One region of the Pseudoalteromonas sp. SR45-1 genome, then DNA from elsewhere that is predicted to be linked to it. Evidence: predicted binding sites of a transcription regulator. Region 1 holds the regulator's gene; each other region holds the start of a gene.
The links. Region 1 encodes sigma-54, which starts transcription at its own class of promoters, with help from an activator protein. Its sites were predicted from a motif close to GTTGGCACGNNNNTNGNNT; they were not measured.
Positions count from the first base shown of each region.

Region 2: H5089_RS06915 (DUF2726 domain-containing protein) is a predicted target of sigma-54. The motif match lies at 3,477-3,495, and genes of this name have one in related genera.
Region 3: flgJ (flagellar assembly peptidoglycan hydrolase FlgJ) is a predicted target of sigma-54. The motif match lies at 3,859-3,877, and genes of this name have one in related genera.

Region 1 covers NZ_JACJDR010000002.1:63,533-70,949, forward strand. The annotation lists gene H5089_RS02675 (protein disulfide oxidoreductase) at 1-71, opposite strand, end outside; gene mgtE (magnesium transporter) at 274-1,632, opposite strand; gene H5089_RS02685 (HPr family phosphocarrier protein) at 1,764-2,036, opposite strand; gene rapZ (RNase adapter RapZ) at 2,079-2,924, opposite strand; gene ptsN (PTS IIA-like nitrogen regulatory protein PtsN) at 2,943-3,395, opposite strand; gene hpf (ribosome hibernation promoting factor) at 3,400-3,687, opposite strand; gene H5089_RS02705 (RNA polymerase factor sigma-54) at 3,714-5,213, opposite strand; gene lptB (LPS export ABC transporter ATP-binding protein) at 5,283-6,008, opposite strand; gene lptA (lipopolysaccharide transport periplasmic protein LptA) at 6,005-6,550, opposite strand; gene lptC (LPS export ABC transporter periplasmic protein LptC) at 6,540-7,094, opposite strand; gene kdsC (3-deoxy-manno-octulosonate-8-phosphatase KdsC) at 7,091-7,417, opposite strand, start outside.
Region 2 covers NZ_JACJDR010000005.1:71,433-78,849, reverse strand. The annotation lists gene arcB (aerobic respiration two-component sensor histidine kinase ArcB) at 1-2,267, opposite strand, end outside; gene folE2 (GTP cyclohydrolase FolE2) at 2,499-3,419, shown strand; gene H5089_RS06915 (DUF2726 domain-containing protein) at 3,535-4,131, shown strand; gene mtnN (5'-methylthioadenosine/S-adenosylhomocysteine nucleosidase) at 4,254-4,961, shown strand; gene H5089_RS06905 (regulatory signaling modulator protein AmpE) at 4,962-5,906, shown strand; gene tyrS (tyrosine--tRNA ligase) at 5,971-7,170, opposite strand.
Region 3 covers NZ_JACJDR010000017.1:12,633-20,049, reverse strand. The annotation lists gene flgL (flagellar hook-associated protein FlgL) at 1-798, opposite strand, end outside; gene flgK (flagellar hook-associated protein FlgK) at 801-2,804, opposite strand; gene flgJ (flagellar assembly peptidoglycan hydrolase FlgJ) at 2,806-3,822, opposite strand; gene H5089_RS16100 (flagellar basal body P-ring protein FlgI) at 3,989-5,083, opposite strand; gene flgH (flagellar basal body L-ring protein FlgH) at 5,095-5,778, opposite strand; gene flgG (flagellar basal-body rod protein FlgG) at 5,795-6,583, opposite strand; gene H5089_RS16085 (flagellar basal body rod protein FlgF) at 6,605-7,348, opposite strand.

The DNA of each region.
Region 1 (7,417 bases):
TGGCTCATTGCTGCTAAATTAATGTTTTGCCCTTTATAGTCGATTAATTGTAATTGAGGATTTGCTGGCATGACAGGTTGCCGCCACCAATTGACGGCGGTATAAATGACGAAAAATATAGAGCTATATACCAGTACACTTTTTAATATGGATACGCTTTTTTGTTTTAGCGTTTTTTTAGGTATGTCATTTTTATGTTTGGTATCCGTTGCCATAGCTACTGATTTACCCTAACTATTTTTGCTGTAGTTTTTTACTTTTAAAGCGTTTAATTTATATCAGCAACCATGTAGCAGTACCTAAAAAGGCGAATATACCAACAATATCAGTCACTGTGGTTAGCACCACACTCCCTGCAAGAGCAGGGTCTATATTCATTCTTTTAAGAATTATTGGAATACTTGCACCAGCAACACCTGCCACAACTAAGTTCATAAACATAGCGAAGGCGAGTACGCCACCAAGCATAAAGTCCCACTGCCATAGCGCAATAACACCCGCAATTAATAGTGACCACAAAATACCGTTTAGCGCGCCAATGGCCAGTTCTTTCATCATCAAGAAACGTTGGTTTGTTTGGTTTATATGACCTACTGCAATACCACGGATAACAAGCGTTAATGATTGGCTACCAGCAACACCACCCATAGAAGGGACAATACCGTTAAGCACAGCCAAAATAGGGAGAACATCTAAAGTGCCTTCAAAAAAGCTAGCTACAAAAGCAGCTGCAAGTGCGGTTAGTAAGTTAACTCCTAGCCAAACTGAGCGTTTTTTAGAGCTTTTTAGTACTGGCGCGAATGTATCCTCTTCATCATCAAGACCGGCTAGGCTTAATAAGCTATGCTCGGCATCTTCTCGGATTACATCAACGATGTCATCGATAGTAACACGACCGAGGAGTTGGTCGTTATCGTCCACCACTGGGGCCGATATCCAATTATGACGCTCAAATAATTGCGCTACTTCACTTTCATCCATTGAGATTGGGATAGACTCACAATCTTCATCCATTAAATCGCGGACAATTTTTTCTGGCGGATTAGTTAATAATGTACTCAGCGATAAAGCGCCTATAAAGCAGTTATGTTTATCAACAACATATAAATCATCTGTACCCTCTGGTAACTCACCACGCAGTCTAATATAACGAAGTACAACATCGAGTGTTACATCAGGGCGAATGGTCACCGTATCGGTGTTCATTAGCGCACCTGCTGAACGCTCTTGATATGACAGTGCTTGCGTGGCACGTTCACGGTCTTGAATGTCCATCGCGCTAACAACGTCTTTATAGACGGTATCTGGCAGGCTACGTAATACTTCACCTAAGTCATCGTGGCCCATGTCTTCAGTTGCGGCGGCAATGTGCTTAGGTTCCATTTGGGCAATAATGCCTAAACGAACATCTTCAGATAATTCTTCAAGAACATCACCCTGCACATCAGGATCGACCAATTGCCAAAGCAGTCGGCGAATTTTATGCGGTGATGATTCTAATAATAATGCGGTATCACAAGGAGCCGTTTTTGCGAGCATGCGCCTAACTTGAACAAATTGACCACTATTGAGTGACTTCGTCACCTGCTTTAGTTGCTGTAGTGGATAATCTTGTTCAAAAGCTTCTGGCATTGGCGTCCTTTATAAATTGTTATATTACTTTATGGGGGGAGGTGAGTTAACTGGCGTTACTAACCTATTTATTTTATATATCTGTTTTAATTGAAGCACTAGTAATGCGAATATTGTTTTTATAAAACAGATTATTCTTGTTCATTAAAGCGTTGTGCTATTAATTCTCCAACAGCGTGTAAAGCTTGCTCAGAATCAGGGCCTTTACAAACAACTTTAACTTCTTTTCCTTGGCTACTTTCAAGTAACATTAATGCAAGTACGCTATCGCCTGCTGCTTCTTTGTCATCTTGGAATAATGTGATTGTCGCATCAAATTGTACTGCTAATTGCGCAAGCACAGTAGCTGCTCTGGCGTGTAAGCCTAATTTGTTTTTTATTAAAAAGGTATCTTCACAATGCATAACTTACTCTACCTAAGCTGAACAGGTGATTATTCAGCTATATTATTTTTCTTGCTCGCGATGGCGAATTTTTACATTGGGATGTGTCATTGCAAAACTTTCACCGATAGTTTGCGCTAAATACACAGAGCGATGTTGCCCGCCTGTACACCCAATAGCAATGGTTAAATAACTGCGGTTATTTCTTTCTAAATGCGGTAACCACGTTTGTACAAATGTTTGAATTTGCCATGTGAATTTTTGCACTATGCTGTGATTAGCTAAATAGTCTTTAACCGGTTGATCTAACCCATTTAAAGGCTTCAACTCTGGTTCCCAGTGTGGATTTGGTAAAAAGCGTGCATCAAATACGTAGTCTGCTTCTTTTGGTATACCGTGTTTAAAGCCAAATGATTCAAATGTGACAATCAGTTGCTTATCTTTTTTACCTAAAATCTTTTCACGAATAGATTCAGCGAGTTGATGAACACTTAAATCAGTCGTATCTATCATAAAGTCGGCGCGAGTGGTTAATACATCAAGTAATTCTTTTTCTTTTTTGATGGCTAAATCAAGAGGCAACGAGTCTATTGATAGTGGGTGTAATCTGCGTGTTTCAGAAAAGCGTTTGATCAATGTCTGATCGTCACTATCTAAATAAAATAACGTAGGGTTTGCAAAGCCTGGTAAGTATTCAAGAATATCGTTAAATTCATCTTGTTCTTTAGGTATGTTGCGCACATCTATGCTAACAGCAATTTTATCGTAGCTATCAGACACACTGCGAACTAATGAAGGTAGTAGGTTTACTGGAATATTATCTACGCAATAATAACCTAAATCTTCTACAACGCGCAAAGCAACCGACTTTCCAGAACCAGAACGGCCGCTTATGATAATTAACTCCATTTAACACCCTTTATAAAACTATGATTGATCGACAATAACTTGGTAAAGCTCAGTATCAGATTTTGCACTGCGTAACTGTTTACAAAAATCTTTGTTGTTTAGTTTATCAGCAATGGTTGCTAGAGTCTTTAAGTGCTGCTGGTTATCGCCATCTGGTACGATGAGTGCGACAAAAATATCAACAGGGCGATTATCGATTGCATCAAAGTTTATTGGAGTTTCGCTAACGAGCACTAAAGCCAAAGGCTCTTCTGCACCGCTCATTCTTCCATGAGGAATAGCAATGCCACGTCCTATACCTGTACTACCTAATTTCTCTCTGCTCATTAAAGCATTAAGAATATCTTGTTGCGGTAAATACGGAAGTTTGTCGTGAGCAAGTTCGCTAATGAACTCTAAAATTCTTTTTTTGCTATTAAAAAGGACCGCAGCTTTGCTGCAGTCCTGGCATATAAGTGAACTTAATTTCATCATATTAGTGTCGAGCAAGCTTCTCTTTGTGTTTGATTACTTGGCGATCGAGCTTGTCGATCAACGAGTCAATAGCGGCATACATATCTTGATGTTCTGTAGAGGCAAATAGCTCAGCACCGCTTACGTGTATTGTGGCTTCTGCTTTTTGATTTAATTTTTCTACATCGAGAATGACATGAACATTATTAATATGATCAGAGTGTCTTTCAAGCTTCGCAAATTTAGTATTAATATAGTCTCTTAGTGAATCGGTTAATTCTACGTGACGACCAGTTAAGTTTAGTTGCATAAGCATTACCCTCTTAGTTTAGCGTCTTAAATCAGACTTTTACGCTGATTTGACGGTGGAATAGCAAGAGATTCGCGGTATTTTGCGATTGTACGTCTCGCTACTTTAATTCCTTGCTCAGCCAATATATCCGCTATTTTGCTATCACTCAATGGTTTTGCTGAGTTTTCTGCTGCGATTAATTTTCGGATAAGCGCACGTATTGCTGTAGATGAACATTCACCACCGTTTTCAGTACTTACATGGCTTGAGAAAAAATATTTAAGCTCAAATATACCACGGGGTGTATGCATGTACTTTTGAGTAGTTACGCGAGAAATTGTCGATTCGTGCATTTCTACCATTTCAGCAACATCATTTAAAACCATTGGTTTCATGGCTTCAGGGCCATGTTCAAAAAAGCCTTGTTGTTGCTTAACAATACAATTAGTAACTTTTAATAGCGTGTCGTTTCTACTTTCTAAGCTTTTAATAAACCATTTAGCTTCTTGTAAATGTGAGCGAATAAACTGGCTGTCGCCACTTGATTTTACAGTGCGAGACATTGCTGCGTATTGGCTATTAACACGAATTTTAGGCATGCTATCTGGGTTTAATTCGACAACCCAGCGGCCTTTAATTTTTTTAACTGACACATCAGGAATAACATACTCAGATTCTTCCCTTACAATAGTATCTGCAGGTTTTGGGTTGAGAGTATGTATTAGTGTCATTACTTCTTTAAGCTCTTCTTCTTTGAGCTTAGTTTTTTTCATTAATGTACGATAGTCGCGAGCTGCTAATAGATCAATATGCTCGGTTAAAATCATTTTCGTTTCATTAATATAAGGTGTTTCTTTATCAAATTGATTAAGCTGAATACACAAACACTCTTGTAAACTACGTGCAGCAATACCAACAGGATCAAACAGTTGGATGCGTTTTAATACCGCTTCAATTTCATCAAGTTCGACTTCGTTATCATCTTCGTTTTCTTGATTAAAGCTTTCTAAAATCTCTTCGCAGCTTAGTGTTAAAATACCTGAATCATCGACAGCTTCTACAATAGCAATAGCAATAGCTTCGTCTGTAGGGCTAAATGGCGTTAGTTGTAATTGCCACATTAAATACTCATGGAGCGTTTCAGTAGAGGCGCCTTGGTATATTGATTCGTCTTCAGGCATTGGACCTGATGAGGCTGCAGGAGCGGCACTCATGTACTCATCCCAACTGACATCCATAGCCATGTCGTCACTTAGCGTGTCTTTTGCAAGTGCTTCACCAGTATCTTGTTCGTATTCGCTCGGAGCATCATCAGCAGATGCGCTAACAGTTATGTCATCGGTATCAGCTTTTTGCTCGTTTTTACCAGCAGCGTCTTCGGAATAGTCTGCCTCTTCAACCTCTAATAGTGGATTACTGTCGAGAGCTTCTTGTATTTCTTGCTGGAGATCCAATGTACTGAGTTGCAACAAACGAATAGCTTGTTGCAACTGTGGAGTCATTGTAAGTTGCTGGCCCATGCGCAGCTGTAGTGATTGCCTCATGTATCTCTAACAATCCTTTTATGTTGTTATAATTAATACTAGCAGATGCTTAAAGACATGGCGTAAATGTTACAGCCTAAATTGCTCGCCTAAGTAAACATCGCGTACTGTTTTATCATTTAATACGTGTTCTGGAGTACCTGATGCAATCAGCTCCCCATGAGAAACAATGTAGGCTTTTTCACAAACATCAAGGGTCTCTCTTACGTTATGGTCGGTAATTAATACACCAATCCCACGATTTTTAAGATGTTCTATTATTTTCTTTATATCTAATACCGAAATAGGGTCAACACCGGCAAACGGTTCATCCAGTAATATAAATTTAGGATCTGCTGCCAGCGCTCGTGCTATTTCTACACGACGACGTTCTCCCCCCGATAATGCCATACCTTGGCTATCACGAATGTGTTGTATGCTAAATTCATCTAATAAGTTATTGAGCGTGTCTTCTCTGGCTTGTTTATTTAGTTCTTTGCGCGTTTCTAAAATGGCCATTAAGTTTTGATAAACAGTCAGCTTTCTAAAAATCGATGACTCTTGTGGTAAGTAGCCTATGCCTAATCTAGCACGACTATGCATAGGTAAAAGAGTAATATCGTTATCATCAATAGATATTTTACCTTTGTCGCTAGGAACAAGCCCTACAATCATATAAAAAGTCGTTGTTTTACCAGCACCGTTAGGGCCAAGTAAGCCAACTATACTGCCAGCTTGTACTTCAAGGCCGACGTTTTTTACAACTTCACGACCTTTATAGCTTTTTGCCAATAGTTCTGCTTTTAATGTGCTCATGGTTGACCTTTATCGCCTTTTTTACTTTTTTTAGTTTCGATCGGTACTAAAATTGTGTGAACGCGGTCAGTTGAGTTTTCATCTTTTTCGGCACTGATGAGCTGCTGCTCTATGTCGTAGGTAATGCTTTTAGCATTTATTTTTTGTCCGGCTTGCGATACTTGTGCATTACCAACAAGCGTTAAAAAACGCTTAGATACATCATAACGTACTTCGTCAGCACTGGCGCTCATAGTCGTGCCGTCTGATTGCTTTTCTTCAAAGTGCGCAGGGCTGCCTGTGGCAATTAATAATTGTTTATTATCACCAAGTTCATCACGTTTGTGTACTTCGAGGCGATCGGCTGTAATGCGGCGATTACCGTGAATAATCTCAACGTTTTTCTCAAAAATACCCACATTAGCTTTCAATTGACCTTCTTGCTTGTCGGCACTTATTGAAATTTGATTGGCAGCAGGTTGCGTGTTTTGCTCTGCAGCACTACTATTAAACGCTAGTATAAGTGTAGGAATGATAAGTGATTTTAATATTTTATTGGTCATAATATATGGTTCGCGTATGGTTAATTAGTTTTATCACTTCGGTTTTCAAGTCGGCTTCTAGGCCTTTACCGGTGATTTTTAAATTGGGTCCAGTGATAATGACGGGTTGCTCCGAACGCATTGTTAATAACTTTATATCAACCTGAATATTATCAGCATTGATTTTGTCTATCATGGCGTTATCGGTTAAATTTTTGGCAACCACATTACCTTCTAAAATTAATTGTTTATCTTCATATAATGTTGCTTCGTCTGCATTTATTTGCCACGTTTGTTGCTCGTTATATAAAGTAAAAATGGGTTTTTCAAAAAACGTGAAACCTAATTGCTGGTATAGCTCCATTTTAGCCGCAGTGACTTTGTGGCTAATTTTACCTTGCTCATCATAGGCTGTCTGTTTGAGCTCAATAGCTATGTAATCAGGCTTAGCAACAACTTCAGGCTCAGCCTGAGGCACAATATTTGTTTGTGTAAAATAAGGGTACCAAAGCCAAACCATACAGCTAATGAATAAAACGCTTAATATTATGCGCGCTGCATTCATGAACTAGTACCTTGTGTAGTCAATGCTTTACCATTTTCAAGCATGAGCAAATCGGTGAGTTCTCTCACAGCGCCAAAACCACCAGGCATTTGCGTTACATAATGTGACAAACGCTTAATAAGAGGGTGGGCATCATTTACTGCAACGGCAAAGCCTACTAACTCCATAACAGGCATGTCAGGACCGTCATCACCAATATAAGCAATTTGTTCATCGCTAAGGTTGAGTTTATCTTTTAATTCTTGATAGGCAATGAGCTTATTTTCTTGGCCTTGATAAATATGCTGTACGGTTAAGCTGCTCATACGTTGTTGTACTATCTG
Region 2 (7,417 bases), on a different contig from region 1:
TTATCTGCCAGAATATCTAACCACTGCTTTAACACCTCATCAGATTCATCAATAGCACCATGTTCCATTATTTTGGCATGAAGCTGCACATCATTAAGACCTACTGAGCCAGCCGCCCCTTTGAGTTTATGCGCTACTGATTCATATTCTTCTCTATCACCAGTATTTAATGAAGTAAGTAACTCTTGCTGATATTGTGGACTTAGTTTTTCGAATAGCTGACTACTGCGTCTAAACACAACTAAGCCCATTGAGTTGACAAAGTCTTCTATTGTTTCTATATCTAATAAGTGTGCATCAATGCCTTTAAGGGCTTCTTCACTTACTTTTAACAGTGGCTCTGTGCATTCACTTTGCTTAATTCCAAATAAATCAGCCAGCATTTTATCAAGCTTCACTGTGTTAATTGGTTTAGCAAGCGCCCCTTGTATTGATATACCTTCAAGCTCTTCTTCAGCACTACGAACATTGGCCGTAAGTGCCACAATAGGTAGTTTATCAAAATGACTATCTGAGCGTATTTGCTTGGCAACTACGTCACCATTTATATCAGGCAATTGCATATCAAGTAATACTAAATCTAAGTCATCTTCGGTTTCGACAAACGAGAGTGCATCTTCACCGGTTTCAGCCCACAACACCTCATGCCCGCGTTGCTCTAATAAGTTTGTGGCAATTTCGGCATTTAGAGGTACATCTTCTACTAGTAAAATATACAAGCCACGACCAACATAACTTTGCTCTGTTGGTGCTACACATAAACTAAGCGGTATTTGAACTGTAAAGCAACTTCCTTCGCCCTCAGTACTATTTACTGTAATTATCCCTTTCATCGCACTTACAAGTGCCTTAGTTACAGCCAAACCAATACCGGAACCTATTGCGTTAGTCCCTTTTAAATCTGGCGCTTTGTAGTACATATCAAATATATGAGCAAGCTGCTCTGGCGGAATACCTTGGCCGGTATCCGATACTTTCATAACTAACCATGGGCCTTCAACTCTGTTTTCTCGGCTACATTCAAGTGTTACCTTTCCTTGCTGTGTAAACTTAACGGCGTTATTAATTAAGTTCCAAACAACTTGGCGTAAGCGAGTTGGGTCGAGCTGTGCGTAAATATCCAGCACCCCATTGCGCTTAATATCAAACTCTAGCTCTTTTTGCTCCGCGATTAAGCCCGCAAAGTTAACAACGTCATTTATAAAGTCTGATACGTTAATAGAGTTGGTCACTATATCGAGCTGATCTCTATCTATTTTGTCTAAATCAATAATATCGTTAAAAATATTGCCGAGCGTTTCAGCACTCGAAAATATAGTATTACCCCAACTACGCTGCTGTTTGTTTAAGTCAGTATCAAGCAGCATTCGTGTTAAACCAACAATACCATTGAGCGGTGTACGTAGTTCATGGCTTAATGTGGCAATAAACTTACCTTTGTCTTTATAGGCCGTTTCGAGCGCTTGAGCGGCCTCCTTACGACTTGTGATATCACGACCAAAGCCCAGTAGACCAATGTAATCACCTTCATCATTTATAAAAGGTAATTTACGCAGCTCAAACCAACGCGTTTCGCCATTTACCTCATAACCCACATCAATGGTTAGTGCTTTATGGCTTTGCTCTACTTCTTTATCGGTTTTCAAAACTTCAGATAAAAAGTGGCTAGGAAATATCTGCTCAACCGTTTTGCCAATTAGTTCGCTACTTGATTTGCCCATTACTTCTTCAAACATTTTATTACAACCAGCAAACACGCCATTGTTATCGCGGTAATAAAATAAATCAGGAGATGAATCAACTATTGAGCGCTGCAGCATGCTTTGTTGAGCAAGTTCTTGTTGTGTTTTTTTACGCTCAGCAATTTCTCGTCGTAGTTCTTCGATAGCGCGGTGCTTGGCATGAAATGCCATTTTACGCTCATCAATTTCGATGTTTAGACGGTTAATGTTATCTTTTAGGGTTTGATTTAAAAGCTTTTCTTGTTTGGTGGCGCTATCTAAATAAGCATATGAGGCATCTAGTTGTCGAATTGAATTAAGCAACACACTTATAATTAAAGGAGAAACCACAGCCGTAAAAAATACCACGGCTAAAATATCAACCAGGTGTAATTCGCCTATCGCCACATAATAAAACATGCTCGATAAAATAAGAGATACAGTTAAAAATAAAGTGTAACAAATAGCAGCGGTTTTAAATTCACCAAATCGCGTTATTGAGCTGGAAAGTACCCGAGCCCAAGGGCTCAAAGAATAATCGGTCATACGTAATTTTATCTCTTAGCTGTGTACTTAATATAAAGAAGGCAATGCGTATGTATAAACATACCATTTTCCCAGATTTTAGCATTTTTCTCCTACCACTACTCACGTTGTGCGATAAAAACAGAATTTTTCATGTTTGATTTAGCTCATCTATTAAACTCATCATTTCAGCAATAAATTATTTAGTGTAAAATGCCCCGCTTTATTATCCCCAAAATACGAGTAGCGCACATGCAAACCAATATGCCAGATATAGCAGACACTGCACCCGCTTTACAAACAGGTAAATTAGACTGGGTTGGCATGGGCGAAATAGAACTGCCATTTATTTTTGAATCCCGAGACTTATCTCCAGTTACAGTAAACGCCAAAGCGCGTGCATTTGTAAATTTACATAAAGAAGATGCCAAAGGCATTCATATGTCACGTCTATTTTTGGCACTTGATCTGCTTTCAACCGAGCAGCAAGTCAATCCGCAAACGATAGCGCAAGCACTCGATACCTTTATAACTAGCCACGAAGGGCTGAGCGATAAAGCACAAATTGAATTTAAATTTGAATTACCGCTACGCCGTAAGTCACTATTAAGTGGTAAAGCGGGCTGGAAAAGCTACCCAGTTGTACTTACCAGTACAATTGAAAATAACGTTATTAGCTACGAGCTAACCGTAGATGTTACTTATTCTTCAACGTGCCCATGCTCTGCTGCACTTGCGCGCCAGCTTATACAAAACGCGTTTAACGAAAAGTTTAACCAAGAAACGTTAAGCCAAAAAGATGTGCACGAATGGCTAGGCACTACACAAGGCATTGTAGCTACTCCCCACTCGCAGCGCTCTATTGCCAACGTAAAAGTAAAGCTTGATAGCAACATTCAAGAATTTGACGTAGTTACGCTAATTAACACTCTTGAAGCTGAGCTTAAAACACCAGTACAAGCAGCAGTAAAACGTGAAGATGAGCAAGAATTTGCCCGTTTGAATGGTCAAAACCTTATGTTTTGTGAAGATGCAGCGCGTAAAATTAAAGCATTGCTAGAGGCAAACCATTACAGTGATTATTGGCTGCAAATAAACCACTATGAGTCACTGCATGCACACGATGCTGTAGCTATTGCAGTAAAAGGTATTAAAGGAGGCTACAAAGCTTAATCGCTGTGTAGCTATTGCTTGTAAACCAGCCGGTAATTATTTTATAACCCATACTTTTTAGGCACGTAAATTGCTTTGTTTGAGCAGTGTCAATTTGTTGTTATGGAGTTACCGTATGGAATTCGCTTTATTATTAATCCTAGTATTAGTTGTCGGGGCCTCTGTTGTTGCGTCAAAATTTAATGACGATGGCGGAAACCCGTATCCTTTTACTCGCAAGCAAACTGTTTTTACGCAGGTTGAAGGCGCTTTTTTAAATCTTCTAGAGCGTGCTGTTGGCGATCAATATAAAATTGTTAGTCGCGTTAAGTTAATCGACGTTATTGACTGTAAGCAAGGCCTTTCAGTAAAGTCTAAACGTGCTGCTTTAGCTAAAGCTAAAAATAAGCAACTCGACTTTGTATTAATCGATAAAGAAAAACTAACAATCATTGCTGCTGTTGACCTAGTTAACAATGCCAACAAAGATGGCCACAAAGCTCAACGCGACTGGTTTGTAAACGGTGCACTAGAGTCTGCGGGCATTCCACATATTCGTATGAAAGTTAAATCGGGCTACCGCCCTTCTGAAGTACGCGATGCAATTATGTTTAAACTTGGTAAGCCTGCAGCAACACAAACTCAGCGCCCTGTTCGTAACCGCTCACATAAGCCAGCGGTACTTTCACCTTCTCAGGCTAAAGCGCAAACCACCGCGTTAGCTGAAATTTAAAAAACGAATTAAATACTCTCCTAAAAAGTATTTAAAGCGAGCTCATAAACAAGCTCGCTTTTTTGTTTTTTATTGCTAACTTCACGTATAATCAAGTGATTCAAACTCAGGAATTAAACTTTATGAATGTTGGTATTATTGGCGCAATGGAGCCAGAAGTTAAAATTTTACGTGAAGCTATGCAAAACCCACAAATTTTAACTAAAGCAGGTTTCACTTTTTATACTGGCGAGTTGGCTGGTAACACGGTGACACTTGTTCAATCTGGTATTGGTAAAGTCGCATCAACTATTGCAACTACCTTACTGATCGATAACTTCAAACCTGATTGCATAATTAACACAGGCTCAGCCGGTGGATTCGATCCCTCTCTTAGTGTTGGCGATGTAGTAATTTCGTCAGAAGTACGTCACCACGATGTAGACGTAACTGCTTTTGGCTACGAAATTGGCCAAGTACCACAAATGCCGGCAGGCTTTGCAGCACACCCTAAATTAGTTGAAGCAGCACAGCAAACTATCGAACAAATCAGTGATGTTAAAACACTCGTTGGCTTAATTTGTACTGGTGACACATTTATGTGTGACCCTATACGCATTGATAAAGCACGTAGTGATTTTCCTACAATGCTTGCTGTTGAAATGGAAGGCGCTTCAATTGCACAAACGTGTTTTACGCTAAACACACCATTTGTTGTAATTCGCTCAATGTCTGATATTGCTGGTAAAGAGTCACCACAATCATTTGAAGAATACCTAGAAACAGCATCAATCAACTCATCTAAAATGGTTGTTGCACTTTTAGAAAAGCTTACAGCAGTATCTCTGTAAATGCTTAGCAATATTGTTCAAAATCACTTGGACTTTATTGCCTTTATACTAGCGCTCCTTGCTGAGCGCTTTATTCCCCTTATTAGCTGGTATCATCCTAATACGGCGTTAAATGCTGTTTTTAGTGCTATTGGCAAACGTATATACAAAAGCAAAGAACCTAAAAGCTATCAATATTTGGCAGCTATCCTCGCAAGCTCACTTATTTTAAGTGTTATTCTCATTATTGTAGTGTTACTACTCGAGTTTGCTTTTTATCCTGAATTACTCGCTGGCCTTATTTTATATTTATGCCTAGAAAGTAAGAGCATTGATAAAAAAGCACTTCGCATTGCAAAGCTAACTAAACAAAATCAAAAATCCACAGCACGCGAATTACTAAAACCACTGCTTGCCCGTGAAGTTAATAGACTTTCATCTGCTGGTATTATCAAAGCATTAATTGAGAGCTTAATACTGCGCACCGCTCGATACTATTTCGTAGTCATATTTATATTTTTAGCATTTGGTCCTATTGCTGCCCTTGCCTATCGGTTACTTACCTTAATACAACAAGCCTGGCGTAGTGATATCCCCCCAAATAGTTACTTTTTAAAGCCGCTTAAAACACTCTTGTTTATTATTGAATATATTCCCATGCGCTTACTCGCTTTAACTATTGCAGCAAGTCGAGCAAGCAAACAAAGCATGCATTATATAAAGCATTATGGCAGGCATTTTTATCAAACAAATACAGGCTGGCTCTTAAGCACATGTTCTGCATCACTTGGCGTGCAGCTGGGCGGGCCTGCAGTTTATTTAGGTACTCGCTTTAATAAAATGCGTATTGGCACTGATAGACTACCTACACCCGAGGATGTACCTGTAATAATTAATAGGTTAAATCAGGCCCGTGTATTTTGGTTGTTAGTAATAGCCAGCATTGAAATATTAAAATTGATTTAAAGGGCTCAAAATACGAGCACAAAAAAAACCAGCCGAGGCTGGTTTTTTAGTTTTTAAACTGTGCTTAAGCTACAGTAATATTTGCAAACTTACGTTTACCTACTTGGTAAATAGCCGTTGTGCCTTTTGCTATTTCAAGTTTGGTATCAGTGATTTTATCTTCACCGTTAAGTTTAACTGCACCTTGCTTAATCATACGCATTGCTTCTGATGTACTTACTACTAAATTTGCTTCTTTAAGCAAGTTAGCAATTAAAATAGTATCTTCTGCAATAGTGATTGTTAGCTCTGGGATTTCATCTGGTAACGCTTTTTTCTGAAAACGCTGAATAAAATCATCATGTGCACCTTGTGCATCAGCTTCACTATGAAAACGAGCAATTAGCTCTTTAGCTAGTTCAATTTTAATATCGCGCGGATTCGTACCTTGCTCAACACGTTCTTTTTGAGCTGCAATTTCTTCAATAGAAAGCGCACTTAATAAGTCGTAGTAACGCCACATTAGCACATCACTAATTGACATTATTTTACCAAACATATCGTTAGGTGCATCAGTAATACCAATGTAGTTACCAAGCGACTTAGACATTTTTTGAACGCCGTCAGTACCTTCAAGTAATGGCATCATTAATACTGTTTGCGGCTTTTGACCTTCTACTTTTTGTAGCTCACGGCCCATTAACAAGTTAAAGCGCTGATCAGTACCACCTAGTTCAACATCTGACTCTAGTGCAACCGAATCCCAACCTTGTACCAGTGGATATAAAAACTCATGAATTGCAATTGGTTGGCCGCTTCCATAACGCTTTTTAAAGTCATCACGTTCAAGCATACGTGCTACGGTTTGGTTTGCAGCAAGTTTAATCATGCCTGCAGCGCCTAACTTTTCCATCCAAGTAGAGTTAAATGCAACAGTGGTTTTAGCAGGATCTAGAATTTTGAATACTTGTTCTTTATATGTTTCGGCATTGGCTAGTACGTCTTCACGAGTAAGTGGTTTACGCGTTACGTTTTTCCCCGTTGGGTCACCAATCATGCCAGTAAAGTCACCAATTAAGAAAATAACCTCATGACCTAAATCCTGAAAGGTTTTCATTTTATTAATTAGTACAGTGTGTCCTAAGTGTAAATCAGGCGCTGTAGGATCAAAGCCTGCTTTTATTTTTAGCTTCTTGCCCGACTTTAGTTTTTCAACTAGTTCGTCTTCAATTAATATTTCTTCTGCACCGCGTTTTATCTCTGCTAGAGCGGTTTGTAAATCCACTGTGTATTACTCCAAAATTCTGCCGACGAAGGGGCGACTAGTTACTTGCGTAGTCACGGTTTAATAAAGGTTTAAACCGAATAAATAGATGTAGCTAACATAACAAATTTCTACCTAATTAAAACAACTTTTTAAGTGATTCATGCAACTAAACTAAATCAATTGAGTCTTAGCTAGGTAGAGCGTTAAAAAAGGCTTTCTAAGCCCGATTTTAGCGTAGTTTAAGGTCAGTTTAAATCTACAAAAC
Region 3 (7,417 bases), on a different contig from region 1:
TGCGGGGGTTAATGCTGCGCCGTCTCGGTATATTTCGTAGGTTTGTGGATCTGTTGCTGTAGCACCTGGGCTTACTAATACACTATATGTATTTGCAGTTGCTAGAGCTGTTGGGTCTGCGTTGTAATTTGCTTGATGAAACTTATCAAACTCAGCTTGGCCGTCAACATATACACTTGCCGCTGTAATAGAGCCTGAAACACTTGCCGTGTTAGATTCTACATTTAATCGCGCGTTAGTTTTTTCAAACGTATCAAAGCCGTTATCACTCGCTTTAATTGATACCCCTTCAGCTATAGTTATTTGGTGCTGGCCTTGGTCGCCATTATAGGTGTACATACCCGCTGCAGAATCAAACTGATAAGGCTGCGTGCTGTCTTGGTATCCTGAAAATATAAATTTACCGTCTTCTGATCGGGTGTTCATTAAGTTAGCTAACGTTTGTTGAATGCCACTAAGTTCTGATGCAAACGTCTTTAAATCGTCCTTAGTATAAACACCATTACCAGCCTGAATAGTGAGCTCTTGCGCTTGTTGAATATTACTATTTATACTTTGTAATACGCTTTCTTCTGTTTCTAGGCGGCCATTTAGCTGATCGATATTTTTAGTGTATTGCTCATTCGTTTGTATTTTATTTGAATACAGCATAGCTTGCGAAATAGCAGCTGGCGCTTCTGAAGTGGTTAAATACTTTTCACCTGTTGTTACTCGCTCTTGAGCATTTGCAACACCTTGTTGGTTGTCGAGTATTTTATTTATGTTGTTTTGGTACATTAAATTATTTGATAAACGCATAATTACCTCGCCGCATTTAATAAGGTGTCAAAAATTTCTTGAGCTGCTGCTAAAACTTGTGCTGATGCTGAATATGATTGTTGAAAACGCAGTAAATTTGCGGCCTCTTCATCAAGGTTTACACCCGATAACGACTCGTACCATGCCTCAGATTGCTGTGCTAGAGCATCAAATGCAGCCCCACTTGTGATTGCTTGGCCAGTTATAACACCTATATCACTCACTAATCCTGAATAAGCTTGGTTGAACGTTTTATGGTTGTCGGCCGTTGCTGTTGTTTCTACATTTAAACGGACTAACTCACCATTTTGTAAATCAGCTAATTTTAAACCATTACGGTTATCGTCAAAGCCGCCTTCGTTAAACTCAAGTGTAAAGGTATCGCCTGTTGCTGGTGTACCTTCTATATCAAAATCGAATCCGTAGGTATCAAATGGAGCACCCGCTTGCGATAACATTCCTTTTGCAGGAGGCGTAATAGTAAAAGTGCTCGTTCCGCTATTATCTGTAATTTGATATTCGTTAGCATTACCTGTTTTAACAAGCGTTATTTCACCGTTTGTTAAGCTTGGTGTTGAAGTAAATCCACCGGAGGTAACACTTGTTACTTCTCCCGCTGAAATAGTAGCGGTACCTATATTATTTAAATCGTTAGCAGTACGGATTGGCGATGCTAGTGCTAAATCTTCTGCGCGCCCTGTTGCAAGTGTAATACTTGAAGCAGCATCTGAATTAAGCTTTATTTGAAATTGATCCCCCTCAACACCAGCCCCAGATACATTTACTTGAAGACCAAATGATTCGCCTGAGGTTATAGTCGATGAATCAATAACACCTGACGATATATCAGCAAGTGAAGGCTGCCCCAGCGGATCGCCTTTGTTATCTATAGGCTGAATACTTACTTCGTTGGCATTGCCTGTATAGGTAATAATAAAGTCACTGGCAGGAAGTTCACTGCCCTTACCTGGCTCTACCGTTGCAGTCATACCAGCAGTGCCCGTGTTAGCTTGATACGCATATGCGCCAACGGTAGGTATATTAAAAATATTACCCCCTAGCTGACCTGTTGCATCCATACCCAATTTGTTTTGTTCGTTAAATGCATCAGCAATAGCTAAGCCCATTTGACCAATTTGGTTTTGCGCAGGGACTAATATGTCATCTCTAAAAGCAAGTAAACCGCCAATTTTGCCTTTAAGCTTGCTTACATCAACTTCAAGCGGCACAGCTTTGCCACCATTAACGTCAAGCGTGAATTCTTTAAAGTTAGGATCAGGATCCCCTGTCATCGAAAATAAGTTAAATGCGCCATTTTGCATAACAACCGCTTCGCCTGTGCCCATAAAAACGAGTTTTTCGCCATTTGGACCATCAAGCGTTTCTATGTCTATTAGCTCTGACAAGTCGCGTATTGCTTTATCGCGTTCGTTATAGGTAGAGCTGGCATCTGCGGCGTTATTAGTGCCATTAACTGCTGCAATATTTTGATTTAGCGTACTAATACTTTGAATGAGTGAGTTTGCTTCATCTGAAAATATTTCGAGCTGCTCGTTTACTATACTTTTTTGATCAAGCACGATGCCCGAAAGCCTATCCATTTGATCAATTAAACTTTGCGCATCTGTCATTACTAATGAGCGAGCAACAGTAGACGAAGGCTGATTTAACGCCTCTTGCATGTTATTAAATAAAGAGTTAATACCAGTCGAAAGGTTGTTCGACTCTTCAGAGAAAATAGTATCAACCCGATTAGCCTCAGTAATAAACTGATCGAAAAACGATTTATTAGAGGTGTCACGATTTAGCTGTGACTGAGCAAACTCGTTTAATAATCGGTATGTTTCGCCTCGCCCCACTTGGTTATCAACCATAGTGGTAAACTCTGTACGCTCACGCACATAGCCTTCGGTATTTACATTGGCGATATTTTTACTTGTCGTTTGCAGTAGCTCCGAGCTTGCTCTAACCCCAGAACTGGCAATGTTCAATAAATTAAACGACATGTTACTCTACTCCTTGGCGGATCACGTTTGCCGCAATGTCTTTTAGCTGACTGCTATTGAGCACTTTTTTTATTTTGCTGGCATAATTTGGATCGGTTGCATAACCTGCTTTTTGTAATGAATCTAAAAAGTCGTTTGGTTTAGCTGTATTTTGTAATGCTTCTTTGTAGCGTGGGTTTTGCGTTAAAAAATCAACGAAGTCGTTCACGCTGTCTTTAATTGAATCGTAGGCTCTAAAGCTGGCTTGTTTTTTAACGGGTGTACCTTGCTCAAACTCAAGCGTTATTTTGCTTGCTTTATCACCTTCCCAGCTTTTATCTGACTTAATATTAAACAAGTTATTTGAGCTGCCACCGTCACTTTTATTAATAATGTGTTTACCCCAACCGGTTTCAAGTGCCGCTTGTGCAACCATTACCGCAGGATTTAAACCAATTTTTTGCGCTGCCGTTTTAGCGTGTTCCCACACTGAACTTACAAACTCTTCTGCATTTTTAAATGTTGGGCTATCGGTTTTAGACTCTGCAGTATCGACTTTAGGCTCAGCAATATCGGCTTTAGTACTCTTAACGATAAGATCGGGTTGCTTATTTTTTTGCTCATGAGGAAGAGCGGAACCGACTTGCGTATCACTAAAAATATCGTTGGTTGTTCTAAGCACCGAGCCTGGCATAAAGTTTTTAGACTCAGGCGATAACTGCTGAACTATTAGATCGGCAAGGCCTAACGAGCCATTTGATGAAAGCTCTGTTGAAAGTTGCTGATCGTGCATTTCTTCAAAAAACTTTACGCCACTTGAATTAAATGGGCTGTCTTTGTCTTCAAATGCTTCGTTAGCTTTACGCATTCCTTTGAGCAACATTTGCGTAAAAATAGCTTCAAATTGTGCGGCCGCTTTTTTGAGCGCAGCTTTAGAGGCATCAGTTGATGCATCGCCACTCGTTAAGGCTTCTTTACGAAGTGAATCTAAGTTGCCTAAATCAAAAAAGTTTTGTTTATCGAGGTGATTAGTTTCCATCGGCTTTTTGACACAAAATGAATAATACAGTTAAAAATGCAAAAATTGAGCCACTACAGATAAAACAAGGAAGATAAAAATAATAAACTTAAGTTGCTGTAAATAAAAAGCCCTAATTTCAAAAATATAGGGCTTAAGTAATACGTTATTTATTGGCTTGAGTTATTTATATAACAACGAGCTGTCCGTTAATTGCGCCGGCTTCTTTTAGTGCTTCTAAAATAGCCATTAAGTCGCCAGGCGCTGCGCCTACTTCGTTAATTGCGCGAACTAAATCGTCAAGGCTTACACCTGGATTAAATACAAAGGCGCGCGAGTCATCTTGATTTACATCAATAATGCTCTGCTGCGTGACAACAGTATCACCGTTTGCTAGCGGGTTTGGTTGTGACACATTTTGTTGTTCTGCAATTGTTACTGTTAAGCCACCGTGAGTTATAGCGGCAGGCTGAAGCTTAACGTTTTTACCAATTACAATTGTACCTGTGCGCGAGTTAACTATAATTTTAGCGGCCATATCAGCTGGCTTAAATTCTAAGTTTTCGAGTGTTGATAAGTACGATACACGCTGGGATGCATCGCGTGGAGCTATAACACGAATAGAAACAGAATCAATTGCCTGTGCGCTATTTGGGCCAACTAAGTCATTAATTGTTTTTTCTAGGCGTTTTGCCGTTGTAAAGTCTGGGCGGTTTAAATTAAAAGTAATGTAATCGCCTTGCATAAATGGGCTTTCCACGGCGCGCTCAACTGTAGCGCCATTTGGTATACGACCAACTGTAGGGGTGTTAATTACAACTCTACTACCATCAAGGCCTTGTGCGCCTAAGCCACCGACAATTAAACTACCTTGTGCAATTGCGTACACGTTACCGTCTACACCCTTTAAAAAAGTTTGTAGTAAAGTACCGCCACGTAAGCTGCCTGCACTACCAATAGAAGAAACCGTAATATCGATTGCTTGCCCAGGCTTTCTAAATGCAGGTAGTTCTGCATGCACCGCCACAGCGGCAACATTTTTAATTTTAGGGCTTTGAGTTGAGGGTAGCGTAATACCAAAGCTGTTCAACATGCCTCTAAAACTTTGTTGTGTGTATGAGTTTTGCTCGCCAGTGCCCGGTAAACCAACCACTAAGCCATAACCGACTAATTGGTTAGAGCGTACGCCTTCAACCATAGACACATCTTTTATGCGCTCAGCACTGGCGCTAAACTGCCAACCTAATAACACAACTAAACATAAAGCTTTAAGGCTATTCATGTTGTTACCCTCTAAAATGGAAACAGCGAACTGCTAAAGAAACGTGTAAGCCAACCAGGACTTTGCGCCTCTTGCGTTTGCCCTTTACCTGAGTATTGAATACGTGCATTAGCAATGCGGTTTGATTCAACCGTATTATCGGCGCTTACGTCTTGAGGGCGTACTAGCCCTTCTAAACGAATAAACTCTTCACCGGTATTAAGCGTTAGCCATTTTTCGCCGCGTATAACTAAGTTACCATTAGGTAAAACGCGCATTACATTAACCGAAATATCGCCTACTAAGCTGTTTGACTGGTTTGATTTTGAATCACCCGTAAACGACGAATCACTACCAATACCAAACTGGATACTATCGCCACCTATATTTACAGGTAGACCACCTAAGCCAATCACTGGGTCTAAGCTTGCGTCAGTTTCTTTGTCTGTTTCTGTTTTAGCGGCTTTTGTTGCTTGAGTAGACTCTTGCAATTTAACCGTAATTATATCGCCAGTACGTAGCGCTTTTTTATCAGAATATAAGTCGTTTGATGTATGAGTATTAAACAGTGAACCTGTGGCTACCAGCGGCTCTAAAATAGGCTCGGGGTACATAGGTGCGTAGTAAGGGTCGTCCTGCACTACCTCACTATTTTGCGTAGACATACAGCCACTTAAAAATAATGTGCCCGCTGCAAATAAAATAATATTACGCATAATTCCCCCTATTCTATTAAAGCTGTTGATTGATATAACTCATCATTTCGTCAACGGCCGAAATTACTTTTGAGTTCATTTCGTAAATACGCTGAGTTTCTATTAGATTTACCAGCTCTTCAGTCACATTTACGTTTGAAGTTTCGAGTGAGCCTTGAATAATACTACCTAACCCTTCAACACCAGGATTACCTTGTACAGGCGCACCACTTACAGCCGTTTCGGTATAAAGGTTTTGACCAATTGGCTCAAGACCCGATGGATTAATAAAGTCACTAATAGTCAGCTGACCAATCACAACGTTATCGGCTTGGCCTGCAACACGTACAGATACTTCGCCGTCTTGCGAAACCGTAATTGATTGCGCGTCATCTGGTACATTCATTTCTGGCTGAATAACGTAACCTGCGCCCGATGTCACAATTCGTCCATCGCCATCGGTAGTAAACTGACCATTGCGCGAGTAAGCAATATTGCCATCAGGTTGCAGTACTTCAAAAAAACCTTCGCCAGAAATCATCCAATCTAGTGAGTTTTCGGTGGTCAACATGTTGCCTTGCGTAAACTCTTTTTGGTTAGCTACAACTTTAGCACCCGCACCTAACATTAAGCCCGACGGCATTTCGGTATCTTGCGATGAACGACCACCTGGTTGATTAATATTTTGATAAAGTAAATCTTCAAATATAGCGCGGCTTTTTTTGTAACCTACGGTACTGGCATTCGCTAAATTATTTGAGATAACCGATATATCGGTTTGTTGAGCGTCTAGCCCCGTTTTACTGATCCACAATGCTGGATTCATAATCGTGTCCTCACTTTAAAGTTAAACTATGCGTAATAACTGATCTTGACGCTCGTCAATTTCTTCAGCTGTTTTCATTAATTTCACTTGTAATTCAAATTGGCGCTGGTGGCTTATCATGTCGACCATTTCGTGAACCGGATTCACATTCGACATTTCAAGCGAACCACTTAAAACTTTTACATTGGCAGAGGTATCTACTGTTACATTTGCTTTTGGTCTAAATAAACCGTCGTTACCTTTTTCGAGCTGTGAGCTATTTGCTTCAACAACTCTAAGCGTGTCGATTTCTTCTAAAAAGTTAGCGGGAGCGCCTTGTGGTCGAACTTGAATAGCGCCATCTTGGCTAAACCCTATTTTTTCGACTGGGACGGGTAAAATAACAGGTCCCCCTTCGCCAATAACTTGACGACCATGGCTGGTTACGAGCATACCTTGAGCAGTAATGTTTAACGTACCCACTTTTGTGTAAGCTTCATTACCGGAGGCATCTTGCACAGCAAGCCATGCGTTATCGCTCATTGCGATATCTAAGTCTCGCCCGGTTTGAACAATGCCACCCGATACCATGTTTGAACCCGGACGCTCTTGCATTGAAAATACACGTGTAGGCAAACCTTCGCCAAACGCTTGCATAGAACGCGCCTGGGCAAAGTCAGCTTTAAATCCTGTTGTATTTGCATTCGCCAAATTATTGGCTTTTAAAGCAAGCCCTTGTAGGCTTTGCTTAGCGCCAGAGGCCGCAATGTAGACCATTTTGTCCATAGTATCGACTCACATAAAAAATCTCTGAACTTACAAATGCAAAATAGGTGCCAGATTAAATTTGACGCA